2 regions of the Blautia sp. JLR.GB0024 genome follow, and region 1 is predicted to be linked to the other one. Evidence: predicted binding sites of a transcription regulator. Region 1 holds the regulator's gene; the other holds the start of a gene.

Region 1 (10,440 bases):
TCCTCCTGCTGGTTTGTAAGCCCCCGAAAATTAAAAAAACTGGCAGATGATGCAAAAAAAAGATTTGAAATAAAGTGTGTCAGTGTAGATGCTCCGGTAAACAGCATGTCAGGGGGAAACAAGCAAAAGGTGAATCTCAGCAGATGGCTGATCCAGGATTTGGATTTTATTATTCTGGATTGTCCCACACGAGGAGTGGATATCGGGGTAAAGGCATATATCTATAATTTGCTGGAAAAAGAGGCGAAGGAAAGAAAACGAGCAATCCTTTTGATATCCGATGAACTTCCGGAGGTGATGGGAATGTCTGACAGAGTGCTCATTATGAAAGATGGAAAAGTTTCTGGGATGCTGAGCAGGGATGAGGGATTTGCTGAAGAGAAAATAGTGGAGGCGATGATCTGATGAAGAAGAGTAAAAAGAATATTGACATAGGCGCAGTCATGCCCCTGATTATTTTTTTCGTCATTACATTAGCAGCTGTCATTTTAACAGGCGGTCAGGTATTTGCCGTAAATAATATTCTGAACATTATAAATCAGGCTGTACCTTATCTTTTGGCAGGAGTGGGGATGATTTTTGCAGTGGCTATGGGAGGAACGGATATCACCTGTGGTTCTATTATCGGTCTGGCAGGAACAGCGGGGGCTTATGCAGCTCTGAACATTGGCTTCTGGGCCATGTTTCCGGCAGCCATATTGGTAGGGGCAGCAGTAGGTCTGCTAAATGGTATTGTTATATCAAAGTTTAAAGTTCCCTCCTTTATGTGTACACTGGCAATGCTGCTGGCAATCAGAGCTGTATTAAACTGGTGGCTGCAGTCTCAGGTGTTTATCTGCAATGAGCAGATGCTTAAGCTAGATAACCTGGGTATAAAATTGCTGATTGCCCTTGTTGTATTGATCATATTCGGATATATTTTCCGGTTTACGCCTTTTGGAGAATATACACGTGCAATCGGTGAAAATGAACTTGCTATGGAATTTACCGGGACATCGGTGAGTCTTGTAAAGATTGTGGCTTATACACTTTCAGGCCTGCTTGCGGGTATTGCAGGAATATTTGTTGTAGTTCGTCTTGGAGGGGCATCTAATACAATGGGCGCAGGAGTGGAGATGAAAGTAATGCTCTGCATGTTCTTGGCGAGTATTCCGGTACAGGGAGGCTCTGGTACACGTATTTATAAATTGATCATTGGTGTTATGACCTATTTCATGCTTGATAACGGATTGACATTATTAGGTGGAACGTCAAATGTAAATCAATTGATAAGAGGTGTTATTTTAATATTGGCTTTGATCATTACAAGAGTGGCCATAGAAAAAAATGAAATGCGGAATATAAAAAGAGCAGCAGCAGAAAATTGACATAGGCAGAGCGTGCATGCGAAAAAATAGAATAAGTTACATATAAAAGCCGGCAGATGCCGGTTTTTATATTTGTAAAGTTTTAAAAATTATCTGGTCTGCTTCCTATTAAATCCTGCTTGTTTATTAAGAAGTAAAAGTGAAATATACGAATGTAGAATATTTGGACAGTCTGCTTGCCTGTATTGCGAAAGCCAGTCCATCGGCAGGAGAGAACGGGCAGGAAATACTGAATCTGGCTATAAAAGAGGCTGTTATCTCCGGATATATTAAAATAAATCCTGTTACAGGAACAAAATCTTATAAGAGGACGAAGCCCAAAATCATCATTTTCAGCCGGGAAAAGAAAGAAAAAGAACAAATGTTCCGCTTTTACCTATACATTTTTATATGCCTATGTTATAATTTTTAGTGACTTTAAAGAATACTATTTCCACCAGGTATTATCTGGTGTTACGACGTATCCCAAAACAGGTTTTGGTGACCTTTATTCGTAAAATGGAAAAAGTTCGCCTATAGACCACGGTACTGAATACTCTGTTTTACGAATTTTTGGTCTATAGGCGAACTTTTTGTTGGGTCACCACGGAGGTAAACATACATTATGGAGTTCAAATTACACTCAGAATACCAGCCCACCGGCGACCAGCCGCAGGCAATCGAAGCCCTCGTGAAAGGCTTCAAAGAAGGCAACCAATGCCAGACTTTACTAGGGGTTACGGGGTCTGGAAAGACTTTTACCATGGCCAATGTCATCCAGCAGATCCAGAAGCCGACCCTTATCATTGCCCACAATAAAACCCTGGCTGCACAGCTCTACGGCGAGTTTAAAGAGTTCTTCCCCGAGAACGCAGTAGAATACTTTGTATCCTACTACGACTACTACCAACCCGAAGCCTATGTCCCCTCATCCGACACCTATATCGCCAAAGACTCATCCATCAACGACGAGATAGACAAACTCCGTCTCTCCGCCACCTCCTCCCTGAGTGAGCGGAAGGATGTCATCATCATCTCCAGTGTATCCTGCATCTACGGTATCGGAAGCCCGAAGGATTATCAGAACATGATCATCTCCCTCCGACCGGGTATGGAGAAAGACCGTGACGATGTGGTGAGAGAGCTGATCGATATCCAGTATGACAGGAATGACATGGATTTTCACCGCGGTACGTTTCGTGTGCGCGGGGATGTTCTTGAAATCTTTCCGGCGGATTATACAGATATGGCAGTGCGGGTGGAGTTTTTCGGGGATGAGATTGACCGGATCACCCAGATTGACACTCTGACCGGTGAAATAAAATCTCAGCTCAATCACATTGCTATTTTCCCGGCCTCCCACTATGTAGTGCCCATTGAGCAGATACGGAAGGCGGCTGTTGGCATCGAGGAGGAGCTGAAGGAGCGTGTGGAATACTTCCGCAGTGAGGATAAGCTGCTGGAAGCCCAGAGGATTTCAGAGCGGACTAACTTTGACATTGAGATGCTCAAGGAGACAGGATTCTGTTCCGGAATCGAGAACTATTCCCGTCATCTTTCCGGGCTGGAACCCGGGGAGGCGCCATATACACTGATGGATTATTTCGGGGATGACTATCTGATCATTGTAGATGAATCCCATAAGACCATCCCCCAGATACGTGGTATGTACGCAGGTGACCGCTCCAGAAAGAGCACGCTGGTGGACTACGGATTTCGTCTGCCGTCAGCCCTTGACAACCGTCCTCTGAACTTTGAGGAATTTGAGAGCAAAATAGACCAGATCATGTTCGTATCCGCCACCCCGGGAGATTACGAAGCAAACCATGAACTGCTGCGGGCCGAACAGATCATCCGTCCCACAGGGCTTCTGGACCCCATGGTGGAAGTGCGGCCTGTGGAAGGACAGATTGATGACCTTGTGGGAGAGGTCAATAAAGAAGTGGAAAAAGGCAATAAGATACTCATAACCACGCTGACAAAACGGATGGCTGAGGATTTGACGGATTATATGAAAGAGCTGGGCATCCGTGTCAAATACCTGCACTCTGATATTGATACCCTGGAACGCACGGAGATCATCCGTGATATGCGTTTGAATGTCTTTGATGTGCTGGTGGGAATTAACCTGCTCCGTGAAGGGCTTGATATTCCGGAAATTACCCTTGTGGCTATTCTGGACGCGGATAAAGAAGGATTCCTGCGCTCTGAGACATCCCTGATCCAGACCATCGGCCGTGCGGCCCGTAACTCAGACGGACGTGTTATCATGTACGGGGATACCATAACAGACTCCATGCGTCTTGCCATTGACGAGACCATGCGCCGCCGTAAGCTGCAGCAGGAGTACAACGAGGCCCACGGCATCACACCGCAGACCATCAAAAAAGCAGTCCGTGACCTTATCAGTATCTCCAAGAGTGTAGCCGAGACGGAGAAGAAACTGATAAAGGACCCGGAATCCATGAACAAAAAGGAACTGCAGAAGCTGATAAAGGACGTGGAGAAACAGATGCGGGCAGCAGCAGCGGATCTGAATTTCGAGATGGCAGCAGAGCTGCGTGACAAGATGATAGAGCTGAGAAAAAATCTGGAAGAGATATCAGAGAATTAAATCTTCACAAGCTAATCTTCACAAGCTAATCTTCACAAGCCCAAGCATAGATGAGCGGCGGAGGCAAAGTCCCTTACGGGGGATTTTACTCCGCCGTTTTCTTTTGCTGAAAAAATATTTCCCCGGTAACGAAATAAAATTCTTGTAAATTTATTCAGAATCATGTAATATTACTCATGGACTGCCCATAAAAAGGGCAGAAATACAGGACCATGGCCGCTTTCAGATAACCGGTCACGGCCCTTTCTGCGTGAAAATATTATATATTGGGAGGAAACCTATGAATTACGGTATTTTAAGTTTACTGCCGCCCATCATAGCTGTTATCCTGGCGATCAAGAGCCGAAATGTGATTCTTTCCCTTTTCTGCGGAGGACTTACAGGTGTATTGATATTCAGCCACGGTAACCCGTTCTTAGCGGTGAAATCTATGATCGGTGATTATTTATTCGTACAGCTTACAGACAGCTATAATGCGGGCGTTATCGTACTGGTGGTGTTCATCGGCGGATTTATCAAGCTGATGGAAAAGTCAGGAGGCGCGCAGGCTTTCGGGCAGAGCGCATACCGCTATGTTAACACCAAGTTAAAGGCACAGCTCTGCGCATGGGCAGGCGGGATCATTATCTTCTTTTCCGACCTGGGAACCCCCCTTCTGGTGGGACCTGTGTTCCGGCCTTTGTTTGACAAGCTGAAAATCTCCAGGGAAAAACTGGCCTGGATTTTGGACTCCACCTCATCTCCGGTGGCTATTTTGATCCCGTTTATCGGCTGGGGTGTGTATATTATGGGACTCATCCAGTCAGAGTTTGACAATCTGGGCGTAAAGGCATCAGATTACACTACCTTTGTGCAGGCCATTCCGTTTCAGATTTATGCCATTCTGGCAATTATCATGATTCCGCTGATCGCATTTACAAAGATAGATTTTTTCCAGATGAAAAAAGCGGAGCAAAAGGCAGAGAAAGAAAAGGCAGATTATAACTTTACAGAGCATGAGGCGGAAAAAGAAAACACCGGGGTATACTCCAAAAAGAACGCAAAACCGATCATGGTGATCCTTCCCATCATAGTTGTATTTGTCACTTTGTTTGCCACGCTGGCACCGCTGGGATTTCCGTTTAAGAAGGTGGACGGCAACGAGTTCAGGGTTGCACTTACTATGGGATACTTTTTCGGGGCGCTGGTTCTGATCCTAATGATCTGTCTTTTCAAAGTCATGAATTTCGGCGAGACATTCAAGGTGTATGTGGGCGGTATGAAAGGGATGACGGATGTGGCAATCACCCTGATTCTTGCCTGGTCCCTGGGGAGCATGATCAGTGAACTGGGCACGGCGCAGTTTATTGTGGATGTGCTGAAATCCATGAGCTTTTCCGCGGCACTGGTTCCTGCGGCAATCTTTCTGTTCGGTGCATTCGTGTCCTTTTCCACAGGAAGTTCATGGGGAACCTTTGCGATCATGATGCCTCTTGCCATACCAATGGCGCAGGCATTCTCCATTCCGTTTGCCATTGCCGTAGGCGCGGTTTTATCCGGAGGACTGTTCGGAGACCACTGCTCGCCAATCTCTGACACCACGATCCTGTCCTCCACAGGTGCGGAATGTGATCTGGTCGAACATGTGAGGACCCAGCTGCCCTATGCGCTTGTGAACGGTGTGATCGCTCTTATTGCGTTTATCATTGCAGGGGCGACCAAGAGCGCTGTATCATTGGGATTTGCAGTTGTGGCTCTGATCGTTGTGGTATTTGTGATCAATAAAGTATTTAATAAAAAAGCAGCAGCATAAAAATGGCTGGCGCACCGGATATTACGGGACGCCGGCCATTTTTATATAAAAGATAATAACAGCAGGCGGCCGTGCTTTGGAAATGAGGTCTGGAAGAAATTAAGAATGTGTTGAAACATTTCCGGCGATCCTTAGGTCTAATAAGCAGAAACATGAAAAACATGTGGAAACGTACGTACGGAAGAAAGGAACCTGATATGAATAATCTGATCAAAAAAGCAAAGGAGAGGGATGCGGACGCATTCACGGAGCTGATGCAGTCTCAGATGCAGAACATGTACAAAGCTGCGCGTTCTCTGCTTTCCAACGAGGAGGACGCGGCAGACGCCATCTCTGAAACAATCCTCACCTGCTGGGAGAAAATAGACCGGCTCAGGGAAGATAGGTATTTCCGTACCTGGATGACCAGAATACTGATCAACAAATGCAATGACATAAGGAAGAAAAAAGAGAACCTCTTCTTCACAGACGAGATGCCTGAGGTGGAAGTAAAAGAGGAGGGCTACGGCAATCTGGAATGGAATGAGGCGCTTGATATGCTGGATGGGAAGTACAGAACTGTGATCATCCTGTACTATGTGGAAGGCTTTAAAATGTCAGAGATCGCTGAGATCCTGGAGATACCGGAGGCAACTGTCCGGACCAGGATTGCCAGGGCCAGAAAGAAGATGTCAGAGGAGTATTATCCGAAGGCAGAGAGGAGGAAATTGATATGAGCATGAAAGAAGAGGAGATGATAGAGAAACTCAGGAAAGAGGTAGAGATTCCTGATAAAGTCCGGCAGAAAGCCAATGAAGCCTTTGCTTCTATAAAAAAGGACGCTGGGGCAGGAGCGGCAGAGGAAAGAGCAGCAGAAAGAAGAACAGGGGGCAGAATGCCGGGGAAAAAGCTTTGGATTCTGGCTGCGGCAGCCATTCTTGCCTTCGGTACGGTTACCGCGGGCGCAGCAGCTTATATGAAGTGGAGCAAAAGCCTTTCCGACGGAATGGCAGTGGAGGAGGAGCAGAAGCGTGAACTGGAAGATGCCCATATGGCAGCTCCCATTGATCAGTCTGTGACGGACCAGGGGGTTACGGTTACGATGGTACAGACAATTGTGGATCAGCATTTTCTGCGCATCTCTTTAAAGGTGGAGGGGTATGAACCGCCGCAGGGAGAACAGCCTGATTTCGGCCGGACATTGATTACCATTGATGGGAAAAATATAGATGATGCAGAAAATGAGGAGGATTATGTAAACCTCTCATCTTATTTTTTTGATAACATTGTACAGAGTCCTGAGGATGGGAAGGCAGTGAATCTGGATGGAACGCCCTTTACGGAAGACCAGGAGATTTCTTATGTGCTGGAAGACGGCAGTATGGAATACAATATCGTTCTTTTTAACGCAGAGAGTGAAGATTATTTTATGGAAAAGCCCATCCATCTGGAGCTGACAGGACTCGGTGGTCTGTATCTGGAAGGCTACAGACCGAATATCGAAGGGACCTGGAGCTTTGACTGGAACCTGGAAAGGTCTGACATGGTAAGAGCATGCAGCCCGGACATTGCTCTGGGTGACACCGGTGCTGTGGTAGAAAAGATAGAGATATCACCGATTTCTGCGCAGGTGACATACCGGTTTCCCAGAACCAAGACGAAAGAGAAGGGGTATAATGACTCCGGGGAAGAGATTGATGTGGAGTTAACAGAAGAACCACCGGAGCTGATAGGTGTAAAGATGAAGGACGGCACCACATATTCCTATTTATACGGCGGGCCGGGCAGCTGTGGATTTTCCTCAGATGAGGGAGAAGAATATATTCACACATTCGGACTCAACAGGATACTGGATACTGCCCAGATTGAGAGCTTTTTATTTCTCAAATCCATTCCGGAGGACGAAGAACCTCTGACAGAGGAAAACTTTTATATAGTCCCTGCAAATGAAAAGACAGCGGGAAGAAATTACTGATATTATAATAAAACAGAGGGAATGCTGTTAATATTGAACAGCTCCCCTCTGTTTTTTTTGCGTCCCTTTTCTTTCCTATTATTGCGGATTCTGAAACTTTCTAAAAAAAATATAAAGCCCTTGACAAATAAACACGCTGGTGCTATCTTAAGAACATAGATGTTAGCACTCCACACAAACGAGTGCTAACAACACCGGAAACAACATCCGGGGCCATCAATGCGGAAGCAGAAAGGAGATTATAATGGACAGTGAACTGGATGAGCGTAAGAAAAAGATATTAAAAGCCATTATCCAGACGTATCTGGAAACCGGCGAACCGGTTGGATCGAGAACGATTTCAAAATACACTGACCTGAATCTCAGCTCTGCAACCATCCGGAACGAAATGTCAGACCTGGAGGAACTGGGGTACATTTTACAGCCCCACACTTCAGCAGGACGGATTCCCTCAGACGCGGGCTATCGTCTCTATGTGGATGAGCTGATGCGGGAGAAGGAACAGGAAGTTTCGGAGATCAAGGAACTGATGATCGAGAGGACCGACAAAATGGAGAAGGTGCTCAAACAGGTGGTGAAGGTTCTTGCATCCAACACCAACTATGCGACCATGATTACCGGCCCGACCTATCACAGGAACAAATTAAAATTCATCCAGCTTTCCAAAGTGGCTGAGATGCAGCTTCTGGCAGTTCTGGTGATTGAAGGAAATATAGTGAAGAATCACATGATAACCCTTCAGGAGCCTATGGATGATGACACAGTGCTGAAGCTGAACCTGCTTCTTAATACCCAGCTAAACGGCCTTACCATTGAGGAGATCAATCTGGGTATGATCACTAAGATGAAAGAACAGGCAGGTATACACAGCGCGGTTGTGGGAAGCGTCATTGACGCGGTGGCCAATGCCATTGCGGTGGATGATGATGAGGTGGAGATATACACCAGCGGAACAACGAATATTTTCAAATATCCGGAGCTGGCAGACACCTCCAAGGCCAGTGAACTGATTTCCGCTTTTGAAGAAAAGCAGGAACTGGTGGATCTGGTAAAGGATACTATGAATTCCGAAGAGAATACCGGCATTCAGGTATACATTGGAAATGAAACCCCTGTTAAAACTATGAAAGACTGCAGCGTTGTGACAGCCACATACGATTTGGGAGACGGTATGCAGGGAACCATCGGTATTATAGGCCCAAAGCGTATGGATTACGAGAATGTTGTGAACAATTTGAAGACGCTGAAGACGCAGTTGGACAATATATTTAAGAAAACCTAGAAAGGCGGTACGGATTCGTGTCAGAAGAAAAAGAATTATATGAAGAGATGCAGCCGGATGCGGCTTCTGAAGAGAAGGCAGAAGAAATCTTAGAGGAAGACGACAAGGCTCTGGCAGAGGAGGCCACCTGCGAAGAGGCCGTTGAGGAAGATGACCAGGCTGCTGAGGCAGCAGAAGGCCAGACAGAAGAGCAGGCAAAAGGAAAGACAGCCGAGAAAAAGGGCCTGTTCGGTAAAAAGAAAAAAGATAAAAAAGATGAGAAGATAGAAGAGCTCACCGATATGGTAAAGCGCCAGATGGCAGAGTTCGACAACTTCAGAAAGCGTACGGAGAAGGAAAAAGCTTCCATGTATGAGATCGGTGCGCGTGAAGTGATCGATAAGATTCTTCCGGTGGTTGACAACTTTGAAAGAGGTTTGGCTGCAGTTCCCGAAAATGAAAAGGAAAGCCCCTTTGCGGACGGCATGACAAAGATATACAAGCAGATGATGACCGTCTTTGAAGAGATCGGCGTAAAGGCCATCGAAGCAGTAGGGCAGGAATTTAATCCGGATTACCACAATGCAGTGATGCATGTGGAGGATGAAGAAGCCGGTGAGAATATAGTTGTAGAAGAGTTTCAGAAAGGTTACCTTTACAAAGACCACGTAGTGAGACACAGCATGGTGAAGGTTGCCAATTAGTTTTAGATGGTGCGCCGGAGGCGCAACCCAAATTCTCCGGCGGGACAGCCCGCTCGGATTATATCTCATAGATGAAACGCTCTGGCGGAGCGTTAAACCGCTTAGAACAGGAAAAGTAATTGATTTTAAATTCAGGAGGAATTTATCATGGGTAAAATTATAGGTATTGACTTAGGTACAACAAACAGTTGTGTAGGTGTTATGGAAGGCGGTCAGCCGGTAGTTATCGCCAATGCAGAAGGCGCAAGAACAACACCGTCCGTAGTTGCTTTTACAAAATCAGGAGAAAGACTGGTAGGTGAGCCGGCAAAACGTCAGGCCGTTACCAATGCAGATAAAACAATCTCTTCCATTAAGAGACATATGGGAACGGATTACAGAGTGGCAATTGACGACAAAAAATATTCTCCGCAGGAAATTTCTGCAATGATCCTTCAGAAACTGAAAAGTGATGCAGAGAACTACCTGGGCGAGAAAGTAACAGAGGCAGTTATCACAGTTCCCGCTTACTTCAACGATGCTCAGCGTCAGGCAACAAAAGACGCAGGTAAGATCGCAGGCCTGGAAGTAAAACGTATCATCAACGAGCCTACAGCAGCAGCACTTGCTTACGGCCTGGACAATGAAAAAGAGCAGAAGATCATGGTATACGACTTAGGCGGCGGTACTTTCGATGTTTCCATCATTGAAATCGGTGACGGTGTGATCGAAGTATTATCCACAGCAGGCGACAACCGTCTGGGCGGCGATGACTTTGACCAGAAAGTTG
Region 2 (10,440 bases), on a different contig from region 1:
TTCTTATGGACCGCTTTGACAAGCTTTACAAGGCGTTTTATCCGCTGATCGTTATTACACAGACCGTGCCTACCGTAGCCATCGCGCCTCTTTTGGTGCTGTGGTTCGGATATGAGATGCTGCCAAAGGTCATTCTGATCGTGATCGTGACCTTTTTCCCTATCACCATTGGGCTTTTGGAAGGATTCCGCTCCGCAGACAAGGATATGATGAACCTTTTACGAAGCATGGGGGCCGGCAGGCTTCAGATCTTCCGATATATCAAGATGCCGGGGGCCATGGGCCGGTTTTATGCAAGCCTGCGCATATCTGCCTCCTACTCCGTGGTGGGAGCGGTTATCTCTGAGTGGCTGGGCGGTTTTTCCGGCCTCGGTGTGTATATGACACGTGTGAAAAAGGCGTTTGCCTTTGACAAAATGTTTGCAGTTATTTTTCTCATATCCATTATCAGCCTTCTTCTCATGAAGCTGGTGGATATTCTGCAGAAAAAAAGCATGCTCTGGGAACGGGCAAAATAAGACAGAACAGAGAGGACAATGGAGGATGAAAAAGAAGATTCTGGCGGCTGTCCTGACAGCCTGTATGCTCACATCTGTGGCGGCGTGCGGCAGCAGCGAAGACAGCGGGAAGAAGGACAGCGGTTCCGAAGATTTGGAGAAGATCACTTTCGTGCTGGACTGGACCCCCAATACAAACCATACAGGTCTTTACGTGGCGAAAGAGAAGGGATATTTTGAGAAGGAGGGACTGGATGTAGAGATCGTACAGCCACCGGAGGACGGCGCGGACGCTCTTGTGGCATCGGGAAAAGCCCAGTTTGGTGTCTCTTTCCAGGACAGCATGGCACCGGGTGTGGCAGGTGACAACGCACTGCCAAATACAGCGGTAGCAGCCCTGATCCAGCACAATACATCCGGCATTATCTCCAGAAAAGGGGAGGGGATGGAGCGCCCCAAAGGTCTGGAAGGAAAGAAATACGCCACCTGGGATGCCCCCATTGAGAAAGCCATGATGCAGAATGTGGTGGAAAAAGACGGCGGGGATTTCTCTAAAGTGGAACTGATCCCAAGTACGGTCACAGACGAGGTCTCCGCGCTGAAATCAAAATCCGTGGATGCCATCTGGATTTTCTATGCGTGGGCAGGAGTTGCCACAGAGGTAGCAGATCTGGAGACGGATTACTTTGCCTTTAAGGATATCAATCCTGTATTTGATTACTATACACCGGTTGTGATAGCAAACAATGATTTTCTGGAAGAGAAGCCAGATACGGCAAAGGCTTTTCTCCGGGCTTTGAAGCAGGGTTATGAGGATGCCATTGCAGACCCGGACGAAGCAGCATCTATTCTTCTGGAAGCTTCCCCGGAGCTGGATGAGGAACTGGTAAAAGCCAGTCAGGAGTATTTAAAGGACCAGTATAAAGCGGATGTAAAGCAGTGGGGATATATTGACCCTGCCAGATGGAATGCCTTTTACGGCTGGCTGAATGAAAACGGTTTGTCAGAGGCAGAGCTTCCGGAAAATGCCGGATTTTCCAATGACTATCTGCCGGAATAAAGGCAGTTTTCGGAGGAGGAGATATGGCGGAATTAAAGGTTTCAAATGTGAGCAAATCCTTTGACGGAGTGAAGATCCTGGAGGATATCAGCATAGAACTCCATGACCAGGAGCTGGTCAGCCTTTTAGGTGTCAGCGGCGGCGGCAAGACAACACTTTTCAATGTGATATCCGGTCTGGAAAAGCCGGAGACCGGGCATGTATATCTGGATGGCCGGGAGATCACAGGTTGTCCCGGAAATGTCAGCTATATGCTGCAGAAGGACATGCTTCTCCCGTACCGCACCATAGAGGACAATGTGGCTCTTCCCCTTCTCATAAAAGGGGAGAAGAAAAAGGCTGCCAGGGAAAAAGTACAGCCTTATTTTCAGGAATTCGGACTGGAAGGGACCCAGAAAAAGTATCCGGCCCAGCTCTCAGGGGGGATGCGCCAGAGGGCTGCCCTTTTAAGGACGTACCTGTTTTCACGGAAACTGGCCCTTTTGGATGAGCCCTTTTCAGCTCTTGATACATTGACCAAGAGTGCCATGCACAGGTGGTATCTGCAGGTGATGGAGCAGATCCATCTGTCCACGATCTTTATCACTCATGACATGGATGAGGCTATTTTATTGTCGGACAGGATTTATCTGCTCACAGGAAAACCGGGACGGATCACAGAGGAGATATGCATACAGGAACCGCGCCCAAGGCGCAGTGATTTCAATCTGACAGATGAATTTCTGAGTTATAAAAGGCAGATACTGGAGAAGCTGAATGGCAGCCAGGAGTCATAAAGGATATAAAAAAAGACCCGGGATACGGCTTGTACAGCCGCCCCGGGTTCTGTATATTATTCTGTTTTGTCTGAAGATTCAGCGGTGGTGTTCTCCATGGCTTTTTTTGCGTTTTCCATTCTTGCCTTCAGGTCCTCAGATACCTGTTCCACACTTTTTTCCACGGCTTCCTTCACGTTTTCGGCTGTTTCCGCAGCGCATTCCTTGGCAGTTCCGGCAGCGTCTTCTAAATCTTCCTTAACATCCTTGGCCGCCTCTTTGACATCCTCTTTGATATCATCCAGATCCATGTCGTCATCCTCGAAGATGTCCTCATCATCCAGATCATCCAGAATATCATCTGTGTGTTCTTTTACTTTATTTACCGTTTCCTCAACCGTTTTTTCCACTTTTTCTTTGAGCTTGCTTGCCACATTTTTGGCAGATGCAGCCGTTTCTTTTACATTGTCCTGAAAGTCGGCGAAATCTTCTTCCAGATCAGGATCTTCTTCTTTTTGTTTTTTCAAATAATAAAAAGCTGCACCGGCAGCCGCACCGATTACACTGAACCCCAATAATTTTTTTCCAAAGCTACCCATATTAATCCCTTTCCTTTCAAATGACTATTTTTAGTATTACCATTATAATACTTTTTAACAGAATATTGGAAGACCTAATTCATAAATTTTACATGAAATTTGCTAAAAAGTGTTGTTTTACATGAATTTTTCAATGATTTCCGCCACACCGCCCTGGTTGTTGTCACGCCGGGTAATATAATCCGCGTGTTTTTTTGCCTCCGGGGTGCCGTTTTTCATGCACACGGCAAAGCCTGCGGCATCCAGCATGGACAGGTCGTTTTCCGCGTCCCCTGCGCCTATGGTCTGCTCTATGGGCACATGCAGATACCGGCAGAGCCAGCGGATGGCAGCGCCTTTTGAAACACCCTCCATCACATGTTCCAGATAATATTCACTGGAGAAAAAGATGGAAACCTTTCCTTTGGCCCACGGAAGCATAGCGTCACGGTATGCCTCATGCTTTTTTCTGTCGTCCAGACAGGAGGTCAGCACCTTCACAGGCTCCTCCTTCAGATGCTCCAGAAGGTTCGGGTCCACCCGTACCTCCATCTGGGAAGACCAGTGGTACTGAGCCGCTTCCGGCCGGTCCTCAGGGGTGACCACATAATCTCCCTCATAGGTCTGGCAGTAGAGGTCAAAGCGGGCGGCCTGGTCAAAAATGTATTTTACGTAGGACAGAGGCATGGTGTTCTGATAGAGAATCTCCCCGCTGCAGCAGTCGTAAATCATGCCTCCGTTGTAGAGAATGGCATAGCATCCTTCCCGGTTCAGTCCAAGTCTGTCCACAAACTTTTTGGCGGAAAAATAGGAGCGGCCCGTGCAGAGCACCACAGCATTTCCGTTCTGAAGAGTACGCTTTACAGCAATGGAATTTTCTTCTGGAATCTGTTTTTCGTCGTTGAGCAGTGTGCCGTCCAGATCAGTAAAAAGTATTTTCATAGAGCACTCCTTTATTCTTTGTTGAGGGGTTACCTGGTGTTTATTATATCCCATATTTTCTGTTTTTCCAAGGGAACATAAGTTCCTGCGCGGGACGGGAAATATCCGGCTGAATATTCCAACGGGATTCTGGTAAAATAATATCAGATTTTGTAAAACACAGATGAAAAATTTGGCAAAAAATTATATTGCATGGAAGAGTGAGAGACGCTATACTTAAAAAAGCATGAATAGGAGGCAGGGAGCATAAATGAGAAAAATAATATTAGCCAGTGCTTCTCCCAGACGCAGGGAACTGCTGGAGCAGATTGGGGCTGTCTTTGAAGTCTGCCCGAGCAATGCGGAGGAAATTATGACGTCCAGTGTTCCCCGGGAAGTAGTACAGGAACTGTCCCGCTGTAAGGGAAGTGAAGTTTTTGAGAGGACATCCGGGGATGTGCTGGTGATCGGAGCAGACACTGTGGTGGCATTTCAGGATTCCATTCTGGGAAAACCGGCGGACGCAGCCATGGCCCGGGATATGCTTTTACGTCTCCAGGGCAATACCCATCAGGTATACACAGGCGTGACCCTTCTGTTACGGCAGGGCGGCACGGTAACGCAGAAGAGCTTTTATGAGAAGACAGAGGTCGTCTTTTATCCCATGACCGGGGAGGAGATTGACGCCTATGTGAGGACCGGGGAGCCTATGGACAAGGCGGGCGCCTATGGGATTCAGGGAAAATCCGCAGTCTTTGTGGAGAAGATAGATGGTGATTACAGCAATGTGGTCGGACTTCCCCTGGCAAGGCTCTATCAGGAATTAAAACAGATGGGAATAGACATAAAGGAGTGGCATTCATGATTCGGGCATGTATATTTGATTTGGACGGAACGATCGCGGACACAGTGGAATCCATCGGTGTTGTGGGAAACAGGCTTCTTCGCCATTATGGGCTTCCCGAACAGCCGATTCAGGAGTATAATTATTATGCAGGGGACGGAGCCGATGAACTGGTAAAACGGATCTTAAAAGCCTCCAAAGGCACTGACAAGGTGGATTATGAGGAGGCGAGAGTGCTTTACAGGAAATGGTTCGAGGAGGACCCCTTTTACCATGTAAAGCCCTTTGAGGGTATTCCGGAACTGCTTCGGGGACTGAAGGAGGAGGGAATACGGATCGCTGTATTTTCCAATAAGCCTCATCACGCAGCAGTGGATGTTGTGAAGAAGATTTTCGGAGAGGGCCTGTTCGATGAAGTGCAGGGCCAGACCGCCCAAGTGCCGAGAAAGCCTTCGCCTGTGGGGGCGCTGGCCATTGCAGACAGGCTTGGCGTCACTCCGGAGGAATGTCTGTATCTGGGGGATACCAACACGGATATGGATACCGGAAAGGCAGCGGGTATGTTTACCGTAGGCGTTACATGGGGATTTCGCCCGAGAAGAGAGCTTGAGGAGCATGAGGCGAAAAAAATAGTGGACAGACCGGACGAGGTACTGGCATTTGCAAAGGAGAGAAACCATGCTGAAACTCATTGCCAGTGATTTGGACGGGACGCTTCTGCAGGGAACAAGGGAAATCTCCCGGGAAGCGGTTGCAATGATCAAAAAATTATCCGAAATGGGCATTTTATTTGCGGCAGCCAGCGGCAGGCAGTACCCCAATCTGCGAAGACTGTTTGAACCTGTGAAGGATGATATTGCATATATTTGTGAAAATGGCGCACTTGTGGTCTATCAGGGCAGAGTCCTACATAAAGATGTGTTTGACAGGACATTAGGAGATGAGATACTGGAAAGCATACTGGAGAAGGAAAGCGCGGAGGCACTGGTCTCCGGTGAGAGTACATGCTACATCCAGCCAAAGAAGCCCTCTTTTTATGACCATATCGCCAATTTTGTAAAAAATGATGTGACTCTGATGGATGATATTTTTCGTATAGAGGAGCCATACCTGAAGATATCGGTGTATGAGGAGGCGGGCGTGGAGAATATCTACCCCTACTGGAAAGAAAAATTCGGGGAGCGGGCCACAGTTGTCACCTCCGGATTCGCCTGGCTGGATATGATGCCGAAAGGCGCGGATAAAGGAAACGCCATGCAGATTCTGCAGCAGAGCCTGCAGATAAAGCCGGAGGAGTGCGCAGCCTTTGGCGACAACTATAACGACCTGGAGATGCTGTCAAAGGTAAAGTACAGTTATGCGGCAGGCGACGCGAAGGATGCAGTGAAAAAGGCGTGCAGAGCAGAAACAAAACGGGTGGAAACCGTTTTAAATAAAATAATTATTAAAGGAGGATATGCAGAATGAACGAATTCAGCGATGAATGCTTACTCACATTTTTACAGAATCAGGGGCAGCTTTTTGCCGAGCCGGTGGCGGAGACTGTGGAGGAGGCGGAAGCCTTCCTGGAGGACTGCATGGCAGTTGTAGTGGACTCTATTGAGGAAGTCCGGGATTATTTTGAGGAAAACGGGATGGATGTGGATGGAATGTCACTGGACGAGATTGAGGAGGCAAGTGAGGTTTTTGTGCTTCCGAACGGTCAGTATTTGATCGTGGAAGGCTGATAGAATCGGGGCAGAAAATTGAGGACTGCGTGCCGGCGAAAGTGTTTAAATGAATGCCGGCTGAAGTGGCATAGAAATGTAATGCAGATGGGTGTGGCCGAAAAAAGGTATGATGGGATATTGTGCCTTTTTTCGGCCTCTTCTGCTGCAAAAGAAAAAATCCTATTCAACTGGCCGGTAAAATATAAGAAAAACCACCTTCTTTTCCCACACGATTTTTCCGTGCCATTTGAGAAAGTGCAAAAAATCCAGAAAGTCCCGACATTTCCAGTGAGCCTGGCTTGGCCTATGAAAGATTACCTGCTATTCTGTTCCAATATCTTAGAATTATAGGTATTTCTGGAGATTCTGATCAGATTCTCTTCCTGCTTTACCTATATTTCAATCCGGGATTTTAAAATTATAGGTATTTCTTAAGTTTCTGACCAATTTTTCTTCCTGCTTTACCTATATTTCAATCCAAGATTTTAAAATTATAGGTATTTCTTAAGTTCCTGACCAATTTTTCTTCCTGCTTTACCTATATTTCAATCCGAGATTTTAAAATTATAGGTATTTCTTAAGTTCCTGACCAATTTTTCTTCCTGCTTTACCTATATTTCAATCTGAGATTTTAAAATTATAGGTATTTCTTAAGTTCCTGACCAATTTTTCTTCCTGCTTTACCTATATTTCAATCCGAGATTTTAAAATTATAGGTATCTCTTAAGTTCCTGGCTAAATTTTCTTTCTGTTTTACCTATTATTTCAATTTAACATCTTAAAATTATAGGCATTCCTTAATGTTCCGTAACAGTAAAGACAAGCTGAACCGTTGCTTTTGCTGCTATGAAACCGAAAGGCTGTAACGCCGGCATACCTTGTTCTTTTCGAAAAAATGTATTACAATAAGGAAAAAGTGCAGAAAAGAGGAATGAATATGGAAATAGATAAACTGGTGCAGTGTCAGAGAAAATTTTTCGATAAGGGATGTACCCTGACTTTGGCTTTCAGACTCCGGGCACTTGAACGGCTGGAGAAGAGTATAAAGAAGCATGAAGGGGAAATCCGGCATGCGCTGTATCAGGATTTGCATAAGTCTTCTTTTGAGTCTTATATGACAGAGGTGGGGATGGTTTTAAGTGAGCTGTCTTTTGTGAAGAGACACCTGAGATCGTGGATGAAGGATAAGACTGTCCACACACCACTGGCACAGTTTCCGGCAAGGAGTTTTGTGACGCATGAGCCTTATGGTGTGGTACTGGTCATGGCACCGTGGAATTATCCTTTTATGCTCTGTCTGGATCCTCTGATCGGGGCCATTGCTGCCGGGAACTGCTGCATTTTGAAACCTTCTGCTTACTCGGGGCATGTATCGGCTGTGATCGCGAAGATGATCCGCCAGGCATTTCCGCCGGAGTTTGTGTGTGTGGTGGAAGGCGGACGGGCGGAGAACCAGGAGCTTTTGGAGCAGCGGTTTGATTATATTTTTTTCACCGGAGGCGTGACAGTGGGCAGGCTGGTGATGGAAAAGGCGGCCCGTTATCTGACACCGGTGACCTTGGAACTGGGCGGCAAAAGCCCCTGTATTGTGGACAGGACAGCTAATCTGAAGATGGCGGCGAAACGACTGGTCTTCGGTAAATATTTGAACAGCGGACAGACCTGTGTGGCACCGGATTATCTGCTCGTGCAGGAAGGGGCCAAAGAAGAATTTCTGGTATATGTCAGACATTATATCAGGGAGATGTTCGGTGAGGCGCCTTTGAAAAACCCGGATTATCCCCGTATGATCAATGAGAAACATTACCATAGGGTCATGGGGCTTCTGAGAGATGAAAAGGTTGAGATCGGCGGTTATGGGGACGAAAAACGACTGCAGATTGCGCCTACGGTACTGACAGGCATCACGGAAAAATCGCCGGTCATGCAGGAAGAGATCTTCGGTCCTGTGCTTCCTGTGCTGACGTTTAAAGAGATACAGGAAGCGCTTCAGTTTGTAAAAGAGAGGGAAAAGCCATTGGCCCTCTACCTTTTTACCAGAGATAAGAAGACCGAACGGAAGGTTCTTGTGAATCTCTCCTTTGGCGGAGGCTGTATCAATGATACCATCATTCATCTGGCTACGCCGCATATGGGCTTCGGCGGTGTGGGCGGCAGCGGTATGGGAAGCTATCACGGAAGAGAAAGCTTTGATACTTTCAGCCATAAAAAAAGCGTGGTGAAGAAGTCAGACCTTATCGATCTGCCCATCCGTTATCAGCCTTACACGGAGGGGAAAGAGTGGCTGCTCCGCAGATTTTTATAAGGTTTCATACAGCGGCAGCAGTCCGCAGTAATTTCAGAAAGGGGAAACATAAGATGTCAAAAAGACCATCAGACAATGAATATTTCTGGAACAGGAGGTCCAGAGTTTACGATGACCAGGTATGGAAGGTCTATAAAAAAGCATATAAAAAGACAGTGAAACGTACACTGCCGTATCTGAATGAGGAGGCAAAGGTCCTGGATTTCGGATGCGGCACGGGCAACACCACCATTCCCATATCACAGAAGGTGAAGGAGATCGTGGCGATTGATACCTCAGAGGAGATGATGGAAAAAGCAGTGCAGAAGGCAGCACAGGAAGAGTGCCGGAACATTACCTTTTGTCATACGGACCTGATGAATTTCAGCGGTGAACCGGAAAGCTTTGATGTGGTCACCGCGTTCAATGTGCTGTTATACCTCTCAGACAGGGATGAAGTCCTGGAAAAAATATGGTCTCTTCTCAAGCCGGGCGGTGTGTTTATCTCTGCCACAGACTGCCTGGGCAGGAATTTTTCAAAGGATTCCGTGAAAAAGTTTTTGAAAAGCAAGCTGCATCTGATGCCCTATGTGGCTTTTGACACACCGATCGGTCTTATGAGAAAAATACAGAAAAAGGGATTCCTTGTGCTGGAAATCGTAAACCTGCACAGAAATCCGCCGAATATATTTATTGTGGCACAGAAAATAGACAACAGGGATTAAAGAATCTGAATTTATAATTTGTTTATAATCTTAATAAAAATTTGTTAGCACTCAATTAGATTGAGTGCTAATTTTCTCTTGACTTTTCTTTCCCCTGGTATTAATATTATTTTTAGCAGCAGAAAACCGGAGTAAGGTTTTTTGCAATAAAAAATAAAATCACACAGAAAAGGCAAAGGAGATGCATATCATGGCTAACAAGCGTGGTACCTTATCAATTAATAGCGACAATATTTTTCCGATCATCAAGAAATGGTTGTATTCTGACCATGACATTTTTTTCCGTGAGATGATTTCCAACGGATGTGATGCCATCACCAAACTGAAAAAACTGGAGGTTATGGGTGAGTATACATTCCCGGAAGGACATAAGAACAAGATTGAAGTGATCGTGAATCCGGAAGAGAAGACACTGAAGTTCATTGATACCGGTCTTGGTATGACTGCTGACGAGGTGGAAGAATACATCACTCAGATCGCATTTTCCGGTGCAACAGAGTTCCTGGAGAAATATAAGGACAAGACAAACGAAGACCAGATCATCGGACATTTCGGTCTGGGATTCTACTCCGCTTTCATGGTAGCGGACGAGGTTCATATCGATACACTTTCCTACAAGGAAGATGCCGTACCGGTACACTGGGAATGTGACGGCGGCACGGAATATGAGATCGGTGAGGGAAATCGTACCAAAGTCGGTACAGAGATCACCCTGTTCCTCAATGAGGACGCTCTGGAGTTTGCCAATGAATACCGTGCAAGGGAAATCATTGAAAAATACTGTTCCTTCATGCCTGTTGAAATTTTCCTGTCAAAAGCTAACGCAGAGCAGGAATATGAGACCATCGACGAGGCTGATTTAAGAGATGACGACGTGGTGGTTGAGCACATCCACGAGGAGGCCAAGACAGAGGAAAAGGAAAACGAGAACGGCGAGAAAGAGATCGTTGAGGTATCTCCTGCCCGGGATAAAGTTAAGATCAATAAGCGCCCGGTATCTCTCAGTGATACCCATCCGCTTTGGACAAAACATCCCAATGAGTGCACCGATGAGGAGTATAAGGACT

Evidence for each region. Region 1 encodes HrcA, which represses chaperone genes, less so after heat shock. Its sites were predicted from a motif close to TGTTAGCACTCNNNNNNNNNGAGTGCTAACA; they were not measured.
Region 2: htpG (molecular chaperone HtpG) is a predicted target of HrcA. The motif match lies at 9,416-9,446, and genes of this name have one in related genera.

Annotation. Positions count from the first base shown of each region.
Region 1 covers NZ_JBANBF010000010.1:19,096-29,535, forward strand. The annotation lists gene V8Q34_RS19465 (sugar ABC transporter ATP-binding protein) at 1-405, shown strand, start outside; gene V8Q34_RS19470 (ABC transporter permease) at 405-1,367, shown strand; gene uvrB (excinuclease ABC subunit UvrB) at 1,972-3,960, shown strand; gene V8Q34_RS19480 (Na+/H+ antiporter NhaC family protein) at 4,241-5,752, shown strand; gene V8Q34_RS19485 (RNA polymerase sigma factor) at 5,914-6,468, shown strand; gene V8Q34_RS19490 (DUF4179 domain-containing protein) at 6,465-7,706, shown strand; gene hrcA (heat-inducible transcriptional repressor HrcA) at 7,951-8,988, shown strand; gene grpE (nucleotide exchange factor GrpE) at 9,036-9,671, shown strand; gene dnaK (molecular chaperone DnaK) at 9,819-10,440, shown strand, end outside.
Region 2 covers NZ_JBANBF010000001.1:106,717-117,156, forward strand. The annotation lists gene V8Q34_RS00420 (ABC transporter permease) at 1-518, shown strand, start outside; gene V8Q34_RS00425 (ABC transporter substrate-binding protein) at 544-1,557, shown strand; gene V8Q34_RS00430 (ABC transporter ATP-binding protein) at 1,581-2,333, shown strand; gene V8Q34_RS00435 (hypothetical protein) at 2,390-2,911, opposite strand; gene V8Q34_RS00440 (Cof-type HAD-IIB family hydrolase) at 3,029-3,832, opposite strand; gene V8Q34_RS00445 (Maf family protein) at 4,083-4,676, shown strand; gene V8Q34_RS00450 (HAD family hydrolase) at 4,673-5,356, shown strand; gene V8Q34_RS00455 (HAD family hydrolase) at 5,334-6,122, shown strand; gene V8Q34_RS00460 (hypothetical protein) at 6,119-6,382, shown strand; gene V8Q34_RS00465 (aldehyde dehydrogenase) at 7,302-8,669, shown strand; gene V8Q34_RS00470 (class I SAM-dependent methyltransferase) at 8,723-9,373, shown strand; gene htpG (molecular chaperone HtpG) at 9,564-10,440, shown strand, end outside.